Linked DNA regions of Posidoniimonas corsicana. Each later gene encodes a partner of the first gene's protein in a complex. Links are inferred from orthologs where the notes say so. Each region holds a gene or a part of one and is shown on either strand. Other genes may lie near its edges.

Region 1 (4,219 bases):
CCCGCATCGCCTCCGGCGAGGAGCCCCAGAAGCGGGTGATCGAGCCGACCGTCGACGCGCTGGTGCGGACCATCGTCGAGCTCGGCGGCGCGTACCCGGACGTGGTCCAGGCGCTGCGGCAGGCCAAACGCGACGGCGCGCTCTCCAGCCGCTTCCGTGTCGACGCGCTGCCCGAGCCCGGACGCGAGCTGCACCCCGGCGACGAGGAGCTCCCCCCCGACGAGGCCGGCGCCGCGCCGTACAAGGTGGCCACCCCCATGCCCGACCTGTTCGGGAAGAAGTAGCGGCGGGGCCGGCGTAGGGGGTCCCCCGTCCGAGCCCGGTCGGCGCCGCAACAGCCCCCGCAGCAAGCAGTCGACGCCACAAAGCCCCACGACCCGCGTCCCACCCTCCCATGCTCAAAGCCCTCGAACTCTGCGGATTCAAGAGCTTTGCGGACAAGACGCGGCTCGACTTCCACGCCGGCGTGACCTGCGTAGTGGGGCCCAACGGGTCGGGCAAGTCGAACGTGGTGGACGCCATCAAGTGGGTCACCGGCACGCAGAGCGCCAAGTCGCTCCGCGGCAAGGAGATGACCGACGTCATCTTCAACGGCGCGTCCGGCCGCAAGCCGATGAACGCCGCCGAGGTGACCCTCGAGTTCGACAACTCCACCAACCTGTTCGACCTGCAAGCGCCGGTCGCGCGGATCACGCGCCGCGTCTACCGCAGCGGCGAGGGCGAGTACCTGATCAACGGCGCGCCGAGCCGCCTCCGCGACATCCGCGCGCTGCTCGCCGGCACCGGCGTCGGCGCCGAGTCGTACAGCATCATCGAGCAGGGCCGCGTCGACGCGATGCTCCGCGCGTCGCCCAAGGACCGCCGGGCCATCTTCGAGGAGGCCGCCGGCGTCAGCCGCTTTCGCCTCAAGAAGCACGAGGCCGCCAAACGCCTCGCCCGGGTGGAGCAGAACCTGCTGCGGCTGTCGGACATCGTCGACGAGGTCGAGGGCCGCCTCCGCCGCGTTAAGAAGCAGGCCGGCCGCGCGCAGCGGTACCGCGACTCGGCCGAGCGGCTGAAGCACCTCCGCACGGTGCTCGGCATGGCCGACTGGCGGACGCTCGCCGCCCGCGAAGAGCGGCTGCGCCGCGACATCAACGAGCTCTCCCAGGAGACCGACGGCGGCGCCGACACGCTCGAGCAGGCCGAGGCGGAGCTGCAGCGGCTCGACGCGCAAGGCCAGCAAGCCGCGTCTGCCGCCGCCGACGCCGACCGCCGGCTCACCTCCGTCCGCGAGCGGATGGGCGCCGCGCGGGCCACCCTCCAGGCGCAGGCGAGCCGCATCGACGAGCTGCACGACGAGCTCGCCCACAAACGGAACCGCCTGGTCGGCATCCTCGCCGAAACCCGCGACCACGACCCCGCCGACGCGGTCGGCCTCAGCCAGCAGCTCGCCGTGGCGCAGCAGGCGTTCACCTCTTTGACCGATGAGCTCGCCGACCTGGAAGGGCAGCGCGAAGAGGCCGACCAGGCGCTGACCGCCGCCCGCGTCGCCGCGGCCGAGGCCGCCGAATCCGCCGCCGCCGCCGAGTCGGATGCCGAGGCCAACGCCACCCAATCCAGCCAGCTCCGCGACGAGCTCGCCGCGCTCGCCCGCCGACTCGAGAAAGCGACCGCCGAGCGGGACCAGCTCGACCAGCAGCTCTCCGACGCGACCCGCCAGCAGCAGCAGGCCGACGAGCAGGCCGCCGCCGCGCAGCAAGCGCTCCAGCAGCACGACGCCGCACACGCCGAGCAGCAGACGCTCACCGACCAGCTCCGCAGCCGGCACGCGGACGAGCAGAAGCAGGCGGCCGCCGGCGAGGCGCGGCTGGTCAGCCTCCGCCACCAGATCGAGGCGATCGAGCAGCTAGAAACCGACCTCGACTCGCTCCGCACCGGCGTGGCCGCGCACGACGGCGAGTCCCGCTGGAGCGTGCAGGGGATCGTGGCCGACCTGCTGCACGTCGACTACGACTCGGCGCCCATGGTCGAGGCGGCGCTCGGCGAGCGGGCCCACCACCTGGTAGTTGATTCCGGCGCCGAGCTGCTGGCCGAGCTCGCGGCGGGCGTCAGCCGGCTGGCGCGACGCACCTCTCTCGAGCGGCTCGACTCGCTCCCCACGGCCAGCGTCGTCGACCGCGTCGACCTGTCCAATGAGCCCGGCGTGATGGGCCGCGCCGACCAGTTCGTGGAGTTCGAACCTGCGCACGCGTCGCTGGTCAGGCGGCTGCTCGGCCGCGTCTGGTTTGTCGACACTCTCGCCACCGCCGAGCGGCTGGCCAACGGCCCCGGCCGCGGGCTCAGCTTCGTCACCTACAGCGGCGAGTCGATCACCTCCGACGGCGTGATCTCCGTCGGCCCGCGCGACGAGTCCCGCGGGCTGCTAACGCGCAAGACCCGCGGCGACGACCTCCGCGCGGAGCTCGCCGAGACCGAGTCGGCGCTCGCGGCCGCGGCCCACGCGGCAGAGGAGCTCGCCGAGCAGATCCAGCAGAGCCAGGCCGCCGAACGCGAGGCCCTGCGGCGCCGCAACCAGGCCGCCGAGTCGAGCGCCGAAGCCCGGCACGCGTCGCGACGCTTCCAGGAGCGGATCGAGTCGCTCGACCAGAAGCGGCAGAAGCGCGTCGCGGAAGCCGAAGCCGTCCAGCGTGAGCGTGACGAGCTCGACGCCCAGCTCCTCCGCGTTAGCGAGCAGACCGAAGCGCTCGCCACCCGCCGCGCCGAGCTGGCGGAGCGGCTCGCCCAGGCGGGCGAGGAGCAACGCGGCGCGGCCGAACGGCTCGAGCAGCTCGAGCAACGCCTGGTCGAACGCCGGGTGGAGTTCGCCCGCGCGGAGCAGCGCGCCGAGATCCTGCAGTCGCAGCACGCCCAGACGACCGGTCCGCAGACCGACCGCCAACGCGCCCGCGAGGAGGCGTTCGCCGACGTCCGCGAGCTCCGCACTCGCATCGAGGAACACGAGCTGCGGCTGCTGGCCGCGCAGGCCGGGCTGAACCTGCTGACGCTGCAGTCCGAGTCGCTGACCGTCACGCGCAACCGCGTGCACGCCGAGCTGGCCGCCGTCAACGAGCGGCGGCGGCTGATCGACCGCGCCGTGCGGCAGCGTCGCGAGCAGATCGACCAGTTCCAGTCGCAGCGGCAGCGGCACGAGATCGAGCTGGCCGAGGTGCGGCACGAGCAGGCCGCGCTGTCCGCCCGCATGCGGGACGACTACGGCATCGACCTGACGGAGGCGCCGCTCGACCAGGCCGCGCCCGAGGAGGTCGAGGACCGCGACGCCATCGAGCGGGAGATCGCCACGCTCCGCGACAACGTGCGCGAGGTGGGGGCGGTGAACCTCGAGTCGATCGAGGAGCTCGACGACCTGGAGGCCCGGTTCAACGAGCTGTCCGCCCAGTACAACGACCTCTCCGACGCGAAGAACTCGCTGGAGCGGCTCACGCAGCGGATCAACGTCGAAACCCGCAAGATGTTCCTGGCCACGGTCGAGGCGGTCCGCGGCGAGTTCCGCGAGCTGTTCCGCCAGCTGTTCGGCGGCGGCGAGGCGGACATCGTGCTGGTCGACGCCGACGGCAACGACCCGCTGGACGCCGGCGTCGAGATCGCCGCCCAGCCGCCCGGCAAGGAGCTCAGCAGCATCTCGCTGCTGTCGGGCGGCGAGAAGACCATGACCTGCGTCGCGCTGCTCTTGTCGCTGTTCCGCAGCAAGCCGAGCCCGTTCTGCGTGCTCGACGAGGTCGACGCCGCGCTCGACGAGGCCAACATCGGCCGCTTCACCGGCGTGCTCCGCGAGTTCCTCTCGTCCACACAGTTCATCGTGATCACGCACTCCAAGAAGACGATGACCGACGCCAACACCATGTACGGCATCACCATGCAGGAGTCCGGCGTGTCGAAGCAGGTCGCGGTCCGCTTCGAGGAGGTCGACGAAGAGGGCAACATCCGGCCCGAGAAGGTGATGGGCGGCGAGCGGAAGGCTGCCTAGCGCGGTTGGTGCTGCTGCGCCGTACGTTGAAGCCGGTGCACTCTCAGGCGTCCCGACTCTGACCGAGGTTGTAGCAACCTTGGTGAGTTCGCTGCCGCCCTCCGGCGCCGCAGACGACGAAACCTCAGCAGATGATGTGCATGCTACCGGGTGCGAACGCACCCTGCCGTTCGCTTGGGGAATCGATTGCAAAGCCGACCAGTTCCTCCGTGG
Region 2 (3,027 bases), 680 kb from region 1 along the record:
ACCTGCTGCGAGCCGGCTCCCGAGCCGTGCTGCGAGCCCGCCCCGGAGCCCTGCTGCGCTCCTGAGCCGGTCTGCTGCGAGCCCGCTCCTTGCTGCGACCCGTGCGATCCCTGCTGCAAGCGTCCGAGCCTGCTCGATCGCATCCGCGCTCGTTGCGCCGCCCGTCGTGCCGCTCGCTGCTGCCCGCAGCCGTGCTGCCCCGCTCCGGCTCCCGCCCCGTGCGGTTGCTAGTTAAGCGGTCAGCAAGACGCTAGCGACGTTGATATTGAAGAGCATGGTTGCCAAGGCGGGCGGCCATGCTCTTTGCTTTTGCGTGTGTCGATTTCGGCTGGTTGGAAACCGCCCGAGATGGTTGTTCCCGCACCCCGTTCCTGCGCCAGCCGTGGGTGGGTGCTTTCTGACAGCAGACCCCTAAGGACTGTTTCCATGAACTATCGATTCCGTACTACCCTGCTCGCCGTGATGGTTGTCGGGTTGGCGCTTGTGTCGGTTGACTCGGCCGAGGCCGGCCTATTCAGCAAGCTCCGCTGCAAGCTGAAGTGCTGCAAGCCGGCGCCGAGCTGCTGTGAGCCTGAGCCCACGTGCTGCGAGCCCGCCCCGGAGCCGTGCTGCTCTCCCGAGCCGACCTGCTGCGAGCCCGCGCCGGCCGATTGCGGCTGTGAAGCCGCGGCCCCTTGCGGTTGCGATGAGCCGGCCCCCTGCGGCTGCAGCGAGCCCGCGCCGTGCGGGTGCGCCGAGGCTGCCCCTTGCGGTTGTGGCGAGGTGGTCGTTGAGTCGGCCACCGTTCCCTCGCCGGCCGATGAGCCCGCGCCCGAGCTAGACAGCGTCCCCGAGGCGCCGGAAGCCCCCGAGGCCGACGCGGCCCCTGAGGCGCCGGTCGCCGACGAGGCTGCTAGCGAGACCCTCTAGACGGACGCTAGCACAGCGATGTTCATACGCGGCCAGGCGGTCTTCCGCCTGGCCGCGTTCTGTTGGCGCCGACGAATTCTCCTCTCCCCGTCCACGTAGCCAGGTGGTAGAGTCGGCGGCCGCCACCAACCTCCAGACCAACGCCCCGCCGCATGGCGACCGACCTCCGCATCCAGCTCGACACTTACCACGGTCCGCTCGACCTGCTGCTGTACCTGGTCCGGAAGGAGGAGCTGGAGGTTGCCGAGCTGCCGCTGGCCGCGATCACCCAGCAGTTCCTCGAGTTCGTCGCGCTGCTGGAGCAGCTCGACCTCGACGAGATCGGTGAGTACATCGAGCTGGCGGCCCACCTGATCGAGCTGAAGAGCCGCGTGGTGCTGCCGCAGCACGAGGAAGTGGAGCAGGAGATCGAGGACCCGCACGAAGACCTGGTGCAGCGTCTGCTAGAGTTTAAGCAGTACCGCGACGCCGCGGCGCTCCTCGAGGCGTGCGACGCCGAGCAGCGGCTACGCTTCGCCCGCCTGGCCCGTGACGTGCCGGACCGGCGGACCGACCCCGCCGAGCAGCCGCTCGAGGCCGTCGAGCTGTGGGACCTGGTCAGCGCGTTTGGCCGGGTGATGCGCGACAACCTCGCGCCGCCCGAAGCCACTAACATCCGCTACGACGAGACACCGGTGCACGTCTACATGGGCCGCATCTACAACCGGCTGGAGGAGGAGAGCGAGGTGTACTTCACATCGCTGTTCCCGTCGGAGGTGCACAAGTCGACGCTCGTCGCGACGTTCTTGGCGGTGCTCGAGCTGGTCCGCCACCGCCACGCGCTGGCCGACCAGGCGGGCGCGTACGGCGATATCCTCATCAAACCGGGGACCGACCCTTACCGCGGCGGCCTGGTCACCTCCACCCGGGAGGAGTTGTCCGACGATGCGGCTGGCGGCTTGGGCGAAGACTAGCAGCAGTCGGCGCGCTCAGCGGGCGACCACGCCCCGCCCGGCGGGCCGGGAGCTGACCCGGACCTCAACGCGGCCGGTCGAGTCGAGCTGCAGCCGGCCACGCGGATCGTTGAGCGAGTGCGACATGCCGATCGGTCCAGAGAGCTCCGAGCTGACCGCCCGGCAGGTCTCGGCCTGGATGGTCATTGGCCCGGCCACCATCATCCGCATCTGGGACGAGTCGGTCCGCTGGGCCTCAATATCAGCCAAGAAGACCGCACAGCTGGCGTCCTCGACGGTGGCGACCTTGGTGAGGGTCATCTCGAACTTGGTGACCTCGCCCAACGCTCCGCCGAGCCCCAGCAGCCGCTGAGCCACTTCCGCTGGAAGGGTTAGCTTGTCGCCGATCGCGACCGTCTTGCCGGCGAGGTACTCGGCCAGCGGGTTGGGCTTGCCGAGGGTCTCCATGTTTTCGGCCACCAGCCGCGATTCTTCCGGCGGCGGAGTCTTGCCATCTGCGGTCTGCACGCGGATTGTGTCGCCGACGCGACGGCAGTAGTACGATTTCCCAGCGATCGGGTCGGACTTGGGTTCGCCCCCGTCGTGCACACTCTCGCTCCGCAGGTACCGGACGTAGGCCGCGGTGGCGACGCCGTCCTCCACCAGGGCGGGCTCTAGCACCCGGCGGCGGTTGCGTGTGACCTGGCTCTGTTGCTTGTTAAGGACTTCCGCCTGCTTGCGGACCTGGGTCTTCAGCGACAGGCCGACGCGGGTCGTCTGGTCCATCCGGTGCGAAGAGGGCTCGGCCAGGCGGCCGAAGGTGATTCCCGAGGCGTCGGACTCGGGGGAGGCCGCTTGCGCGGCAGCCGCCCACACGTAGGCGGCGCAGATTGTGAGCAGTAGCGTCGGCCGCGGCAGGGTGCCGTCCATGGCGGGATCCTCGGGGAGGGGCGGTGGTTGCGGGGATCCTCTGCGGAAGGAGGATGAGCGTCAAGGCGGATTCGGCTAGGGCTCCGATCGCACCTACCGCTAGTCGTTGCTAGCGACGACGGCGCCGGCCCAGAATCATCGCGGCGCCGGCCGGCATCGTCAGCGTCGCGGGCTCGGGCACGGCGGCCAGCGTAGCGGAGATTGCCCCGGGCGGAGTGTGGAGCGATCCGTAGGCGGTCCGCCAGAGGTCGTAGTC

The links. The genes of interacting proteins can lie anywhere in the genome.
Region 2: the proteins of smc (region 1) and KOR34_RS07965 are in contact, whole or in part, in a crystal structure (PDB 3ZGX), measured with the Bacillus subtilis proteins. The link is inferred for Posidoniimonas corsicana from one-to-one orthologs.

The regions. Positions count from the first base shown.
Region 1 is NZ_SIHJ01000001.1:2,770,871-2,775,089, forward strand. The notes cover bases 54-4,206. They hold smc (chromosome segregation protein SMC), read left to right. Parts: upstream 54-394; coding sequence 395-4,006; downstream 4,007-4,206. Other genes in these bases: KOR34_RS10620 (flagellar basal body P-ring protein FlgI), read left to right, coding at 54-284. Also shown: more of KOR34_RS10620, read left to right, coding at 1-53. UniProt on the Bacillus subtilis protein: Required for chromosome condensation and partitioning.
Region 2 is NZ_SIHJ01000001.1:2,087,084-2,090,110, forward strand. The notes cover bases 1-2,961. They hold KOR34_RS07965 (segregation and condensation protein A), read left to right. Parts: upstream 1-1,061; coding sequence 1,062-1,862; downstream 1,863-2,961. Other genes in these bases: KOR34_RS07960 (hypothetical protein), read left to right, coding at 427-909; KOR34_RS07970 (hypothetical protein), read right to left, coding at 1,878-2,771; KOR34_RS07975 (hypothetical protein), read right to left, coding at 2,881-2,961. Also shown: more of KOR34_RS07975, read right to left, coding at 2,962-3,027. UniProt on the Bacillus subtilis protein: Participates in chromosomal partition during cell division. May act via the formation of a condensin-like complex containing Smc and ScpB that pull DNA away from mid-cell into both cell halves.